Linked DNA regions of Hoeflea sp. 108. The protein of the gene in region 1 binds, or shares a complex with, the protein of each later gene. Links are inferred from orthologs where the notes say so. Each region holds a gene or a part of one and is shown in the gene's direction. Other genes may lie near its edges.

Evidence for each region.
Region 2: the proteins of B015_RS0108195 (region 1) and tldD are in contact, whole or in part, in a solved structure (PDB 5NJ9), measured with the Escherichia coli proteins. The link is inferred for Hoeflea sp. 108 from one-to-one orthologs.

The regions. Positions count from the first base shown.
Region 1 is NZ_KB890024.1:1,681,587-1,685,542, forward strand. Bases 329-3,262 are described here. They hold B015_RS0108195 (TldD/PmbA family protein), read left to right. Parts: upstream 329-1,090; coding sequence 1,091-2,434; downstream 2,435-3,262. Other genes in these bases: B015_RS0108190 (MATE family efflux transporter), read right to left, coding at 329-936; B015_RS0108200 (3'(2'),5'-bisphosphate nucleotidase CysQ), read left to right, coding at 2,421-3,230. Also shown: more of B015_RS0108190, read right to left, coding at 1-328; B015_RS0108205 (DUF4170 domain-containing protein), read left to right, coding at 3,308-3,556; B015_RS0108210 (lysophospholipid acyltransferase family protein), read left to right, coding at 3,571-3,956.
Region 2 is NZ_KB890024.1:1,253,307-1,257,293, reverse strand. The notes cover bases 371-3,335. They hold tldD (metalloprotease TldD), read left to right. Parts: upstream 371-1,129; coding sequence 1,130-2,542; downstream 2,543-3,335. Other genes in these bases: B015_RS0106190 (DUF4274 domain-containing protein), read left to right, coding at 2,699-3,335; B015_RS0106200 (invasion associated locus B family protein), read left to right, coding at 526-1,044. Outside these bases: coxB (cytochrome c oxidase subunit II), read right to left, coding at 1-138; more of B015_RS0106190, read left to right, coding at 3,336-3,712; B015_RS0106185 (class I SAM-dependent RNA methyltransferase), read right to left, coding at 3,727-3,987. UniProt on the Escherichia coli protein: Metalloprotease involved in CcdA degradation. Suppresses the inhibitory activity of the carbon storage regulator (CsrA).

The DNA.
Region 1 (3,956 bases):
GAATTTGCGCGCGCCGTAGTTCTGCCCGAGGATCGGCCCGACCGCGCCGGACAGCGCGAAGATGACGCCGAAAGCGACCGGCACCAGCCGGCCGATGATCGCCCAGCCGGCCACCGCCTGGTCGCCGAAGGCGGCGATCTCGATTGTCACGAAGGCGTTGCCGACGGGGGTGGCGACCTGCGTCAGCATCGCCGGCAGGCCGATGGCGAAGAAGGGCTTCACCGCCGCACGCAGTTCGGTCAGGTCAGGCAGCTTGATCAACTTGTGCACGACATGGGCGCCATGAAGCCCGATGGCGAGCATCACGCAGCGCGAAAGGGCGGTGGAAATGGCCGCACCGTCGAGGCCGAGATCGAAGCCGAAGATCAGCAGCGGGTCGAAGATCGCCGCGGCGACGCCTGCACCGAGCGTCACATACATGGCCCGGCGTGCGTCACCGACGCCGCGCAGGATTCCTGTGGCGCACATGCCGAGCGCCATGATCGGGAAAGACGGCATGACGATCTGCAGGAAGCGGGTGGAGAGATCGAGTGTCGCCCCTGTTGCGCCGAGCATCGAAAGCAGCGGGCGCAGGAACGGCATCGTAGCGACCGTGACCAGAAGCGTGGCGAGCCCCATGAACACCATCGAGGCGCCGCCCATGCGTGCTGCTTCCTCGCGCTGGCCGCGCCCGAGGCAGCGGGCAACGAGTGCGCCGCAGGCGATGGTGAAGCCTATGGAAATCGAGACGGTGAAGAACAGCAGTGTCGAAGCAAAACCGACGGCGGCGGCCAATTCCTCGATGCCGAGCAGGGAAATGTAGAACAGGTTCAGCGCGTCGACGATGAAGATGGCGATCAGCCCAACCGAACCGGTCGCCGTCATCACGATGACGTGTCGCATGGTCGAACCGGTGGTGAATTTGGCCGGCATTGCGGCCTGCGGCTGACTGGACATGCTGATTTCCCAATGAATTCGACGGCGAGAAGCCGCTGCGAGGCCGTTTGACCACGCGTCCGCCCATTGCACAAGGCGGTCAGGGACAATAGATGGGTGGTACAGGCCATGCGCCCCGGGTGCCGGAAGCGCCGCAAGCAATCGGAACACGCTCATGAACGATACCAACGACGCCGCGAAACTGGCCGACCGGGTGGCGAGCCTCGTCGAGGCTGCAAAAAGGGCCGGTGCCGACGCAGCCGATGCGGTGGCGGTGCGTGGACGCTCCACCAGTGTTTCGGTGCGTCTCGGCAAGGTCGAGGGCACCGAATCGTCCGAGAGCGAGGATGTTTCGCTCCGTGTCTTCGTTGGCAAGCGGGTAGCGAGTGTCTCCGCCAACGCCTCGTCTGACCCGAAGACGTTGGCCGAGCGTGCGGTGGCCATGGCCAGGGTGTCGCCGGAAGATCCTTTCCAGGGACTGGCCGATGCGTCGCAGCTGGCCAAGTCGCAGGTCGATCTCGACCTGTTCGACGCAACTGTGGTTCCCGCCGAGCAGCTCAAGGAAGATGCGCTTGCGGCCGAGGAAGCCGCTCTTGCCGTCAAGGGCGTGACCAATTCGTCCGGCGCGGGCGCGGCCTCCGGACTGGGCGGCATGGTGCTTGCGACGTCGCATGGCTTCGTCGGCCATTATGTCGGCTCGCGCTTTTCACGCTCTGCCAGCGTCATTGCCGGCGAGGGCACGGCCATGGAGCGCGACTATGAATATTCCTCGCGTCCCCATTTTGCCGATCTGGACGCCGCCGATGAAATTGGCCGCAAGGCAGGTGAGCGCGCTGTCAAGCGACTGAACGCGCGCAAGGCGGCCACCGGCCCGGTCGATGTCGTTTTCGACCCCCGTGTCGCCCGTGGCATCGCTGGCCACCTTGCCGGCGCGATCAATGGCGCATCCGTTGCCCGCAAGACCAGCTTCCTGCGCGACATGATGGGCAAGCAGGTGGCATCTGCCGCAATCACGGCAGTCGACGAACCGCTGAAGCGCCGTGGCCAGGCATCGCGTCCCTTCGACGGCGAGGGCGTCGAGGGCTCGACGCTGAAGATGGTCGAGAACGGCGTGCTCAATCACTGGTTCCTGTCGACGTCGGCGGCCCGCGAACTCGGTCTCGTCACCAACGGCCGCGGCGTTCGTGGTGGCTCGTCTGTTTCGCCGTCTTCGACCAATTTCTCCATCGAGCCCGGCGACAGGTCGCCCGAGGAGCTGATCCGTTCGCTGAAGAGCGGCTTCTACGTGACCGAGGTCTTCGGCCAGGGCGTCGATATGGTGACCGGCGAATACAGCCGTGGTGCTTCGGGTTTCTGGATCGAGAATGGCGAGCTTGCCTGGCCGGTGTCGGAGGTGACGATCGCCTCCAACCTGAAGGACATGTTCCTGCGCATGGTGCCGGCAAGCGACCTCGATCGCAACTATGGCACGGCGGCGCCGACCCTGCTGATCGAAGGCATGACCCTTGCCGGAAACTGAGATCGCAGACAAAGCCGACATCCTTGCCGACCTCGAACTGCTGCGCGATGCGGCAGCCGAGGCGGGTCGTATCGCCATGCGCTATTTCCGCAAGAGCCCGGAGGTGTGGTTCAAGGGCGGCAACTCGCCGGTCAGCGAAGCCGATTATGCCGCCGACCGCTACCTGCGCGAAACGCTGATGGCGGCGAGGCCCGATTATGGCTGGCTGTCGGAAGAGACCGCCGACAGTCTTGACCGCCTGAAAGCCCGCCGCACCTTCGTCGTCGATCCCATCGATGGCACGCGCGGCTTTGTCGAGGGCAGGACCGCCTGGTGCGTCAGTGCCGCGGTGGTCGAGAATGGCCGCTCGCTGGTTGGTGTGCTCGAATGTCCGGCGCGTGAAGAGACCTATTGGGCGACATCGGGTGGCGGCGCCTGGCTCAATGGCCGCCGGATTGCTGTTCGTGCTGCCGGTGAACGGCTCAGCATCGCCGGGCCCAAGCCGATGATCGACCGACTGCCCGAGGAGTGGCAGGTCAGGCTCGACCGCGAGGCCTACATTCCTTCGCTTGCCTATCGCGTCGCCAAGATTGCCAGCGGCGCGCTGGATGCCACCTTCGTCAAGCCCAACGCGCATGACTGGGACATTGCCGCCGCCGAGCTTATATTGAGCGAAGCAGGCGGCCGGCTGCTTGACAGCAGCGGGCACTTGCCTGCCTTTGCTGGCGAGAAAATCGTCCATGGGGCGCTGATGGCCGGCAGTGGCGAACTGCTCGACGCCATGGCCGAGGTGATCGCAGCCCACGACGGGCAATAGAAACTGGAAACTGTTCCAAAACGGCCCGCTTTGGTCTAGATCAGGCGGACCCCGCATATGATGAATCAAGGACTGAGATGGCCGAAGAAGACGGTAAGAAGCAGCTTTTGCACCTGGTATTCGGCGGCGAGCTGAAGACGCTGGGCGGCACGGAATTCCGCGACCTCGACGCGCTCGACATCGTCGGCATCTACCCCGACTACAAGTCGGCCGAACTGGCGTGGAAGGCCAAGGCCCAGGCGAGCGTCGACAACGCGCATATGCGCTATTTCGTCGTGCATCTGCACAGGCTGCTGGAGCCGGACGCGAAGGCGGCCGGCAACTGATGGAGCGGTCCCGCATGGCGTCGCCGGCCGTGAGGCCTGCGGCGAAGAAGAAGCGTGCCAAGTCGGCGACCAAGAGTTTCTGGCGCCGCATTCGCGAACCGCTCGCCAAGTCGCGCTTTGCCAAGGGCGCGATCGCGAGCCTGTTTGCAGGTGCGCTGCGCTTCATCAAGCTGACCAACCCTTACGCGAAGGGCTCGCTCGAGCTCGCAGGCGGCGGCTATGCCGACAGCGAACCGCTGATCATCGGGCTCTGGCACGGACAGCATCTTCTGGCGCCGGCACTGTATCCGAGCCGCCGCGGCCTCGTCGCCATGGTCTCGCGCAGTGCTGACGCAGAGCTGAATGCGCTCGTTATCAACAAATTCGGCATCGAGGCCGTGCGTGGTTCCGGCGGACGCGA
Region 2 (3,987 bases), 430 kb from region 1 along the record:
GAACCAGGTGATCTGTTCCATGATGCCGGTCGCGGCCGGCTGGAAAGTGGTTTGCCAAGGCGTCGGCTGAGCCGCATAGGCCGCGACGCTGGCAAGGGAAGCAGTCGCCGCGACGGCGCTAGCAAAGATCTTTCTCATCGCCCTCAGTATCTCCCATTTCCGTGCGGGCGTAGCCGCAAGGACATCGTGCCGCTCCGGAATGGGAATCCCGGAGACGTTCGGTGGTTCAAACCATACTCTCTTTATAACCGCAAGGAAGCAGAGGCGTAACTCATGCGGCATTTTTGCGCGCAAGCTCGCGGGCTGGCGCCGCGACCCGTTTGGCGCTAGTTGGTTGTCACGCGCGTGCGGACGAGGCAATTTGCCCGCATGTTTTAAGCTATGCCCAAAAAAGGCGTCGCAATTCGGGCCAAATTGACCCCGAATGAATGGAAAAACCGAGTTAGCAGGATGGCGAAGCGGCCGTCTTGTTATTTACTTGCAGACCGCACGACCTGAATTGTCGTGATTCGCAATGGAGCCGTCATGAAGTCTGGGCTGTTTGGAACCTTGGCGAAGGTGTTGGTCGCTGTCGCCTTCCTGGCACCTGTCAGCGCCGGCGCCCAGCAGCAGCAGAGCGGCACGGTCAAGTCCACCCATGGCGCATGGTCGATCATCTGCGACAGGCCGGCGGGCGCCACCAACGAACAATGCGTGATGATGCAGAACGTCATCGCCGAAGACCGCCCGGAAATGGGCCTTTCGGTGGTCGTGCTGCGCACCGCCGACAACAAGGCCGAAATCCTGCGCGTGCTCGCGCCGCTCGGCGTGCTGCTTCCCAACGGCCTGGGCCTCAATGTCGACCAGAAAGATATCGGCCGCGCCTATTTCGTCCGCTGCTTCCAGGACGGCTGCTATGCCGAGGTGATCCTCGAAAAGCAGCTGCTCGACACGCTGAAGACCGGCAAGTCCGCCACCTTCATCGTCTTCCAGACCCCCGAGGAAGGCATCGGCATCCCCGTCGACCTGACCGGCTTCGCCGAAGGTTTCGCGGCACTGCCGTAAACACCTGGCGCCGGAGACATTGTCCGGAGCCTCCGCGTCGCCTACATCGGGACTAATCAGTTCCCCGTTTCGGAGGCGACGCGCCATGACCACCCTGCTCAGCCAGTTCGACATTTCAGAAGACCGCGTGCGCAAGATCGTCGCCGAGACGATCGAGGGCGCCGATGACGGCGAACTCTTCGTCGAATATCGCGAGGGCGAGGCGCTGATGTTCGACAACGGACGTCTGAAGACCGCCAACTTCAACACCGACCAGGGTTTTGGTTTGCGCGCGGTTGCCGGCGAGGCCACCGGCTACGCCCATTCGAGCGACCTGTCGGAAGCGGCACTGCTGCGCGCTTCGGATGCGGTCTCGGCCGTCAAGGGCGGCTATAGCGGCACGCTCGCCGCTGCTCCGGCCCGCACCAACCGTCATCTCTACGGCGAAGAGAACCCCATCAACTCGCCCGGCTTCGAGGCCAAGGCCAAGCTGTTGCAGGAGATCGACGCCTGGCTGCGCGAAAAGGATCCACGCGTCCGGCAGGTCACCGCCTCGCTCGCCTCGTCCTGGCAGCATGTCGAGATCCTGCGGGGCGACGGCCAGGTGGTGCGCGACATTCGCCCGCTGGTTCGCATGAACGTGTCGGTGATCGTCGGCGACGGCGACCGCCAGGAGAGCGGCTCCTATGGTGCGGGCGGACGCAAGAATTTCGACGAGTTCCTGACCGAAGACAGCTGGCAGACGGCCGCCAGCGAAGCGCTGCGCCAAGCACTGGTCAATCTCGAAGCCATCCCTGCGCCGGCCGGTACCTTCGATATCGTTCTGTCCTCCGGCTGGCCGGGCGTCATGCTGCATGAGGCCGTCGGTCACGGCCTCGAAGGCGACTTCAACCGCAAGAAGACCTCCGCCTTCGCCGGACTTCTGGGCCAGCAGGTCGCAGCCAAGGGCGTCACCGTCGTTGATGACGGCACGATCGCCGAGCGCCGCGGCTCGTTGACGGTCGACGACGAGGGCACGCCCAGCGCCCGCAACGTGCTGATCGAGGACGGCAAGCTGGTCGGCTACATGCAGGACCGGCAGAATGCCCGCCTGATGGGCATGAACGCCACCGGCAACGGCCGCCGCGAATCCTACGCGCACCAGCCGATGCCGCGCATGACCAACACCTACATGACCTCGGGCGACATGACGCCGGAAGAGATCATCGCTTCGGTCAAGAACGGCATCTATGCCGTGTCCTTCGGCGGCGGCCAGGTCGACATCACCTCGGGCAAGTTCGTGTTCGGTTGCACCGAGGCCTACATGATCGAGGACGGCAAGGTGACCCAGCCGATCAAGGGCGCGATGCTGATTGGCAACGGTCCCGACGCCATGCATCGGGTCACCATGGTCGGTAACGACATGAAGCTCGATACCGGCATCGGCATGTGCGGCAAGGCCGGACAGGGCGTGCCGGTCGGCGTCGGCCAGCCACACCTGCGGATGAACCAGATGACCGTCGGCGGCACGCGGGTCTGATCGTTTCGGCGGCGGATCGTCCGCCACGGCGCAGATTCAAGCACTTGGAGCGTCGGTTCGCACGCGCGGCGCCCCAAGCCCTCTGGACCGAATCTCTAAACCAGTATTCAAGAATATCCTGATACATCTGGGGCCGCAGCCGCCGGAGCATTTGCGATGCTTGATAGTGTGCCGATCGGAGCATGGTATGCCGCCAGCCTGGCGGCCGCCATCTTGATTGCCTATCGCATCTATTCGCGGCGGGCGAAGGAACAGGCGCGCCGTTCGTTTGCCGAACGCCGCGCCGCGATCAGCATGCCACAACTCTCGATCGGCGGCGGGCAGGCCAATTCGATCATTCCTTGGGCAATCCAGCAGGCGCGCGGCGACCGGCCGTTCTCGCCGGACAGGCTGACGCGCGAGGAGGCCCGTCTTGCCGAACTTGCCCAGGCGGCCATAACACTCGACGATCGCTCGTTCCGGGCAGCCTGCCGCACCGTTTCCGAGAGCGAGCGGATGATCCTCGAATATATCAGGAGGATGGTCGGCGAGGATTCCAGCGTCACGCTGGATCAACCTGTAAGCGACGAGCCGGATGCGCGGACAAGCCATGCGGTCGTGCCGCTAACGGACAGCGCTCAGTTGACGACGCAGGCACAGCCCCCGGAAGGCCACGCCGCGCAACTGTTCAAGCCGGTCGACCAGATCGGCGAATGGCTGCCGGGCAACGGCGACCCGGATCTCTGGCACCTGCTTGCCGGTGGACTGAGCTTCGACCACGGCGCAACGCTCGACATCATCGACTGGATCGTCAGGCAGCCGGATTGCGACCGCGCCACCGCGGCGCTGACCATTGCCCACATCGGGGCCTATGCCTACAAGCAACTGGAGACCATGGAGCAGAACGAAGACTGGTCCCATCATGTTCAGGCAATCGTCAGGACGGTCTGCGAGCGCTCCGAAGTCGGGTTGTATCCCATTTCCCGCCTCAATCTCTCCTGCGTCGGCCATGACAACGACCAGCGTGCGACCCTCGACATGCTGGTGCGTCGCGCAGCCGAACTCGACGCGCGAGGACACATTGTTCCGTGGCCGCAGCCGGTCCATCTGCTTTCGACACCGTTCGAGGGACGCGACGCGCTTTCGACGCATTATGAGGTCCGTGAAGACGGGCTCTATCTCGTCCGCTGAGAGGTTTTCTCAGATCAGCGTCGGCGCTTCAGCTTCTCCAGCAATGCCACCGCTTCGACATGATGCGACCAGAGGAACTGGTCGATGGGCGTGACGCTCTTCAGCGTGTAACCGCCGTCGATCAGAATACTGAGATCCCGCGCGAGCGTCGCCGGATTGCACGACACAGCCGCGACATAAGGCACGTCGGACCGGGCGATCTGCTTGCACTGGTCTTCCGCCCCTGCCCTCGGCGGATCGAAGGCGATACCGTCGAAGGCATTGAGTTCCTTGAA